2 linked regions of the Sinorhizobium fredii genome follow. Each later gene encodes a partner of the first gene's protein in a complex. Links are inferred from orthologs where the notes say so. Each region holds a gene or a part of one and is shown on either strand. Other genes may lie near its edges. The genes, in order: uvrB and NXT3_RS12180.

Evidence for each region.
Region 2: the proteins of uvrB (region 1) and NXT3_RS12180 are in contact, whole or in part, in a crystal structure (PDB 7EGT), measured with the Thermus thermophilus proteins. The link is inferred for Sinorhizobium fredii from one-to-one orthologs. Residues at the interface, in WP_096411307.1 of Thermus thermophilus: Glu23, Leu25, Arg26, Asp27, Gly28, Glu29, Arg30, Phe31, Arg55, Glu326, Asp327, Phe328, Glu379, Ser382, Gln383, His398, Gly400, Arg401; in WP_096412145.1 of Thermus thermophilus: His654, Arg656, Phe657, Gln666, Asp668, Glu669, Lys680, Arg681, Leu682, Ser683, Lys685, Tyr686, Ala687.

Annotation. Positions count from the first base shown.
Region 1 is NZ_CP024307.1:2,179,296-2,183,157, reverse strand. Bases 69-3,696 are described here. They hold uvrB (excinuclease ABC subunit UvrB), read right to left. Parts: upstream 3,314-3,696; coding sequence 269-3,313; downstream 69-268. Other genes in these bases: NXT3_RS10765 (DMT family protein), read left to right, coding at 3,560-3,696. Also shown: more of NXT3_RS10765, read left to right, coding at 3,697-3,862. UniProt on the Escherichia coli protein: The UvrABC repair system catalyzes the recognition and processing of DNA lesions. A damage recognition complex composed of 2 UvrA and 2 UvrB subunits scans DNA for abnormalities.
Region 2 is NZ_CP024307.1:2,465,232-2,468,580, forward strand. The notes cover bases 75-3,189. They hold NXT3_RS12180 (ATP-dependent helicase), read left to right. Parts: upstream 75-402; coding sequence 403-2,976; downstream 2,977-3,189. Other genes in these bases: NXT3_RS12175 (carboxymuconolactone decarboxylase family protein), read left to right, coding at 75-275; NXT3_RS12185 (GNAT family N-acetyltransferase), read right to left, coding at 2,986-3,189. In the rest of the region: more of NXT3_RS12175, read left to right, coding at 1-74; more of NXT3_RS12185, read right to left, coding at 3,190-3,349. UniProt on the Escherichia coli protein: A helicase with DNA-dependent ATPase activity. Unwinds DNA duplexes with 3'-5' polarity. Translocates on single-stranded DNA with 3'-5' polarity. Initiates unwinding more efficiently from a nicked substrate than double-stranded DNA.

The sequences.
Region 1 (3,862 bases):
CAAAAATGTTTCCAGGATGCGCATCTTCGTTCTCCCTAAATTAGTTTGAACTGAAATTCGCAATCTGCGGGAATGTTCCCTATAAAGTTAGGGTTTTTGGTTGCGTGAGGATGGGGAAAACGGGGATAGGCGCGTGAACTGGCCCGTAAAAAAGATAGGGTGCGGCGCGTGAATACACGTCTTCTCACGTCACCCTTACGGGCCGATCGAGCGGTCGGCCGGCGGAGTAGCGAAAAATGGGTTCTCTAAAATTGAGTCCCTCGATCCATTACCGCCCCGGCCGCCCCGTTTTTCCTTTCGTTCGGCCCTTCTGCCGCTTCTCGTCCGCTTGGTCCTCATAGGAGCCAATGCCCGGTTTGGCGCGGGTGAGGGTAGGCTTTTCCGGAACGTGGCCAGCGACCGGCTTTTCGGTGCGGCCGACGGTCATCTCGTCGAGGGTATTCTTGCGGAACAGCGACTGACCCTTGCCCGCGGGGATAGCCACATCACGGCCCATTTCGTCGAGGTCCGGTTTGCGGAAGAGGGGGCGCTCGGTATCGGTACCCGGGCCCATGTCGTCGAGCGAGGGTTTGGCGAAATAGCTCGTGGAAGCCCCCCCCTCTGTCCTCCCGGGCATTTCCCCCGCAGGGGGGGAGATCGGGCTGGGCGCGGCCTTGCTGCCCCGCTTGCCGCCCTCAGCGCTCCTCGCCTCTTCCCTTGCCATCGGGTCGTCCAGCACGGCCAACTCGGCCGCCTTGAGGCGCTTGATCTCGTCGCGCAGCCGCGCGGCGGTTTCGAAGTCGAGGTCGGCGGCGGCGTCGCGCATCTGTTTTTCCAGCGCATTGAGATGCGCCTGCAGATTGTTGCCGACGAGGTGGCCGGCCTCGGCAAAGCCCTTGCCGGCCACGCCGGAGATGTCGGCGCGGACGTGGTCGCGCTCGTAGACCGAGTCGAGAATGTCGGAGATCTTCGCCTTCACCGATTCCGGCGTGATGCCGTTTTCGAGGTTATAGGCCATCTGCTTCTCGCGGCGGCGGGCTGTCTCCTCCATCGCCCGACTCATCGAGCCGGTGATGGTGTCGGCGTAGAGGATGACCTTGCCGTCGACGTTGCGGGCGGCGCGGCCGATCGTCTGGATCAGCGAGGTTTCCGAACGCAGGAAACCTTCCTTGTCGGCGTCGAGAATGGCGACGAAGCCGCACTCGGGAATATCCAGGCCCTCGCGCAGCAGGTTGATGCCGACCAGCACGTCGAAAGCACCTAAACGAAGATCGCGGATAATCTCGATGCGCTCCAGCGTGTCGATGTCGGAATGCATGTAGCGCACCCGCACGCCCTGCTCGTGCAGGTATTCGGTGAGGTCCTCGGCCATGCGTTTGGTCAGCACCGTGACGAGCGTGCGGTAGCCGGCGGCAGCGGTCTCGCGGATTTCTCCGAGCACGTCGTCGACCTGGGTCTTGGCGGAGCGTACTTCGACCGGCGGGTCGATCAGGCCGGTCGGGCGGATCACCTGCTCCGCGAAGACGCCGCCGGACTGCTCCAGTTCCCAGCTGCCGGGCGTCGCCGAGACGGCGATCGTGTCCGGGCGCATCGCGTCCCATTCCTCGAAGCGCAGCGGTCGGTTGTCCATGCAGGAGGGCAGGCGGAAGCCGTATTCGGCGAGCGTCGCCTTGCGGCGGAAGTCGCCGCGATACATGCCGCCGATCTGCGGAATGGTGACATGACTCTCGTCGATGAAGATCAGCGCGTTATCGGGAATATATTCGAACAGCGTCGGCGGCGGCTCGCCCGGCCTGCGGCCGGTCAGGTAGCGCGAATAGTTCTCGATACCCTGGCAGGAGCCGGTGGCTTCCAGCATTTCGAGGTCGTAGCGGGTGCGCTGCTCCAGCCGCTGCGCCTCGAGCAGGCGGCCGGCCCGTTCAAGCTCGGCAAGGCGATGCGTCAGCTCCTCTTTGATCGCCTTGATGGCGGCGTTCAGGGTCGGGCGCGGCGTCACATAGTGTGAGTTGGCGTAGATCTTCACCGATTTCAGGTCGCCGGTCTTCTGGCCGGTAAGCGGATCGAACTCGGTGATGGAGTCGATCTCGTCGCCGAACATGGAGATGCGCCAGGCGGCATCCTCCAGGTGGGCCGGGAAGATCTCGATCGTGTCGCCGCGCACCCGGAAGGAGCCGCGCTGGAAATCCATGTCGCGGCGCTTGTACTGCTGCGCCACCAGGTCGGCGAGGAGCTGCCGCTGGTCGAGTCGGTCGCCGACATTCATCTGGAAGGTCATCGCCGTATAGGTTTCGACCGAGCCGATACCGTAGATACAGGAGACCGAGGCGACGATGACGACGTCGTCGCGCTCGAGCAGCGAGCGCGTCGCCGAGTGGCGCATGCGGTCGATCTGCTCGTTGATCGAGGATTCCTTCTCGATATAGGTGTCGGAACGCGGAACGTAGGCCTCCGGCTGGTAGTAGTCGTAGTAGGAGACGAAATACTCGACCGCGTTTTCCGGAAAGAAGTTCTTGAATTCGGAATAGAGCTGGGCGGCGAGCGTCTTGTTCGGCGCCAGGATGACGGCCGGGCGCTGCGTCGCCTCAATCACCTTGGCCATAGTGAAGGTCTTACCGGAGCCGGTGACGCCGAGCAGCACCTGGTTGCGCTCGCCCGAAGAGAGGCCGTCGACCAGATCGGCAATCGCCGTCGGCTGGTCACCGGAGGGCTGGTAGTCGGTCACCATCTTCAGCGATATGCCGCCTTCCGACTTGTCCGGCCGGGCAGGGCGGTGCGGGGTCCAGAGCTTGCCGTCCTTGAACAGCGGGTTGCCGCTCTCGATCAGCTTGGCGAGCGCCTCGACCGTGGCGGTGACGCCGGAGCCCGTCGTCAGCTTGTCGACATCCTCGAGTGCAACGTCGAGACCGGCGACCGGGTTGAGCCCGGCGGCGGCGCGCGTCTTCGGGTCGTGGCTGCCGCCCATGGAAGTGCCGCGTGCGGTCTTGCCGCTGAAAGTTTTTCCGCTCGTACTGTCGGCGCGCAGCGCCTTCGCTCCGCGGGGGCCTTGCGTCAGCTCGGACGCCCGTTCGGGCTTGGGGCCTTCGGCCGATTTCTCTTCCGCATCCGCGGCCGCTTTCGAGGCGGCAATCTCGACCTTCTTGCGGTGCTTGCCGGCCTTGGAGGCGATCTCCCGCTGGCTTTCGAAAGCGGAGGTTTCCGCTTCCGCCTCGAGCTGCTTCACCCAGTCGGAGACGTTGCCGGAGAGCGGCGCACCGGAAAGCGGCGCCTGCGGGGCTTCTTCGAAACCGCCGGGCGCTGCCGATTTCTTCGGGGGATTCTTCGGATTTTGAGCCATGGCCGGGAATATGGAGAGAGTCAGCGCGAAAGAAAAGGGGGAATGAGTACAAAAGGGAAACGGCCGGCGCGGAATTTCCTGCCTTGGCGAACCGGTCGAGGGCTCCGGTAAGACCGGACGTTGCTTTCCGATGACAGGGACAGATTATGTTGGACGGTACTGGTTCAGCGCGGATCAGAAAAACTTGAACCGACGGCTGCGTCCAGATCATCCTCGTGCACCGATTCGCGTCCTCCCGAGGTCTTCATGTCCTTTGCCATCAATCCCGCCTATGTCTGGCCGGTGCTGCTGCTCATCGCCTCGAATGTTTTCATGACCTTCGCCTGGTACGGCCACCTGAAGTTTACGTCCTCGCCGCTCTATATCGTCATCGTCGCCAGCTGGGGCATCGCCTTCTTCGAATACTGGCTGGCAGTACCGGCCAACCGCATCGGCCATTCCGTCTATTCGGCGGCGCAGCTGAAGACGATGCAGGAAGTGATCACACTCAGCATTTTCGTCCTCTTCTCGGTCTTCTGGCTAAAGGAGTCGATCGGTTGGCATCAACTC
Region 2 (3,349 bases), 290 kb from region 1 along the record:
TGGAACGCACCTGGGCGGAGGTCAAGGCGGTGATGGCGACGCCCTCGGCGCTCGATCCGCTGGTCAAGGAGATGCTGTACATCGCAGTTTCCGTCAGCAATGGCTGCGGCTATTGCATTCACTCGCACACCGCCGCCGCCAAGGCAAAGGGGATGAGCGAAGCCGAGCATGCCGATCTGCTGCGCGTCATTTCGCTTGCCGCCAAGACCAACCAGCTGGCGACCGCGCTGCAGGTCCCGGTCGATCCGGCCTTCGACGCCACGGCCGAACGATAGCGACATCGAAACACCAGCGCTGAAAACGCCTGTCTTTCCACAGGTTTGCAGAAATCCGACGAGACTCCGGAATAAAAGAAGAACATCCTTTCTGGCCTTTCGGTCCCGAATCACTACATTGGGCCGCATGAGCAAAGGTTTCGACGACATCCCCTTCTTCGACGAGGAGCCGGCGCCGCGCAAACCCGCCCCTGCCGCCGGCGGCATCGCGGCGCGCGCCATGGCTGCCCGCGACAAGGCGCAACGGCCGGACTATCTCTCCGGTCTCAACTCGGAACAGCGCGAAGCCGTCGAAACGCTGGAGGGCCCGGTGCTCGTGCTTGCCGGCGCCGGCACCGGCAAGACGCGCGTGCTGACCACCCGCATCGCCCATATCCTGTCGACCGGCCGCGCCTATCCCTCGCAGATCCTCGCCGTGACCTTCACCAACAAGGCGGCGCGCGAGATGAAGGAGCGCATCGGCGTGCTCGTCGGCCATGCGGTCGAAGGCATGCCCTGGCTCGGCACCTTCCACTCGATCGGTGTCAAGCTCTTGCGCCGCCATGCCGAACTCGTGGGGCTGAGATCCGATTTCACCATCCTCGACACCGACGACGTCGTGCGGCTGATCAAGCAGCTTATCCAGGCCGAAGGGCTGGACGACAAGCGTTGGCCGGCCAAGCAATTCGCCGCCATGATCGACACCTGGAAGAACAAGGGCCTCGATCCGGCGCATATCCCCGAGGGCGACGCCCGCGCCTTCGCGAACGGCAAGGGCCGCGAGCTCTACGCCGCCTACCAGAACCGCCTGGTGACGCTAAACGCCTGCGACTTCGGCGACCTGCTGCTGCACCCGATCCGCATGTTCCGCGCCAATCCGGACGTGCTCAAGGATTATCACGACAAGTTCCGCTATATCCTCGTCGACGAGTACCAGGATACCAACACGGCGCAATATATGTGGCTGCGGCTCTTGGCGCAGCGGCCGCAGAGCGGCAAGGCCGTCGTGAGAGAAACGCCTGCGGGCGAAGCCCGAGCCAGCCAAGGCTGGCCGGACGACGTTTCGTCCGCCCCCGCGGAGCGCAGCCGCGCAGGCGGCGACAGCGTGAGCGCAAACAAACAGCAGCAGATAAACATCTGCTGCGTCGGCGACGACGACCAGTCGATATACGGCTGGCGCGGCGCCGAGGTCGACAATATCCTCCGTTTTGAGAAGGACTTCCCGGGCGCCAAGGTCATCAAGCTCGAGCGCAACTACCGCTCGACCGAGCATATCCTCGGCACCGCCGCGCATCTGATCGCCCACAATGAGGGCCGGCTCGGCAAGACACTCTTCACCGAACGCAGCCACCCGGACGACGAGAAGGTGCATGTGCACGCCGCCTGGGATTCCGAAGAGGAAGCCCGCGCCGTCGGCGAGGAGATCGAACAGCTCCAGCGCCAGAAGCACAATCTGAACGACATTGCGATCCTGGTGCGCGCCTCCTTCCAGATGCGCGAGTTCGAAGACCGCTTCGTCACCCTCGGCCTCAATTATCGCGTCATCGGCGGCCCGCGCTTCTACGAGCGGCTCGAAATCCGCGACGCCATGGCATATTTCCGCCTCGTCTGCCAGCCGGCCGACGATCTCGCCTTCGAGCGCATCGTCAACACGCCGAAACGAGGCCTCGGCGACACCACCGTTCGAACCCTGCACGACTATGCCCGCGCCCGCGACATTCCGATGCTCGCCGCCGCAACCGAGATCATCGAGACCGACGAGTTGAAGCCGAAGGCGCGCAAGGCGCTGTTCGACGTCGTCACCGATTTCCGCCGCTGGCAGACCTTGCTCGAAACGACGCCGCACACGGAGCTTGCCGAACAGATCTTGGATGAGAGTGGCTATACGGCGATGTGGCAGGCGGACAAGTCGGCCGAAGCGCCGGGGCGGCTTGAAAACCTCAAGGAACTCATCCGCTCGATGGAGGCCTTCGAATCAATGCGCGGCTTCCTGGAGCATGTCGCGCTCGTCATGGATGCCGAGCAGAACGAGGACATGGATGCCGTGTCGATCATGACGCTGCACTCGGCCAAGGGCCTGGAATTCGACACCGTCTTCCTGCCGGGCTGGGAGGAAGGTCTCTTTCCGCATCAGCGGGCACTCGACGAGGGCGGCCGCGCCGGGCTCGAAGAGGAACGCCGCCTCGCCTATGTCGGGATCACCCGCGCCAAGCGCCGCTGTCACATCTGGTTCGTCTCGAACCGCCGCATTCACGGCCTCTGGCAGTCGACGATGCCGTCGCGCTTCCTCGACGAACTGCCGGTCGACCATGTCGAGGTCGCCGAGCAGGACGTCTCCTATGGCGGCTACAATCGCGGCGGCTATGGCCAATCCCGCTTCGACAAGGCCGATCCCTTCGAGAACAGCTACCAGACGCCCGGCTGGAAGCGCGCCCAGCAGCACCGCTCGGACGCCACCCGCGACAATTGGGGCAGCCGCTCCGGCCATGCCGTCGAACGCATCGGCTACGGCGAGTCAGGTCCCCGCACCCGCACCATCGAGGGCGAGCTCGTCGCCAAGTCGACGACTGCGGAACCGTCCCGCTTCAGCGTCGGCGACCGCGTCTTCCATCTGAAATTCGGCAACGGCAACATTGCCGCGGTCGAAGGCAACAAGCTGACGATCGATTTCGACCGCGCCGGACAGAAGCGCGTGCTGGAGGGGTTTGTGGAAAGAGTGTGACGCGCCCCCTCAGATCACCATCCGATACATCACGAAGCCCGACTTCTCCGCCACCTTGTCGTAGAGCCGCATCGCCTTGAGGTTGGTCTCGTGGGTCAGCCAGTAGACCCGCGAGGTGCCGGCGCGTCGCGCTGCTTCGAAGACCCCGTTGATCAGCGCCTCGCCGACCCCTCTGCCGCGGGCTGCCTCGTTGATGAAGAGGTCCTGGAGATAGCAGTTCGGCTGGATTGCCGTGGTGGTGCGGTGAAAGATGAAGTGGGTGAGCCCGACCAACCGGCCCTTGTTCTCGGCAACCAGGGCATGCATCGGTTCATAGGCATCGAAGAAGCGCGACCAGGTCATATGGGTGATGTCGGGAGCGAGTGCGGCTTCG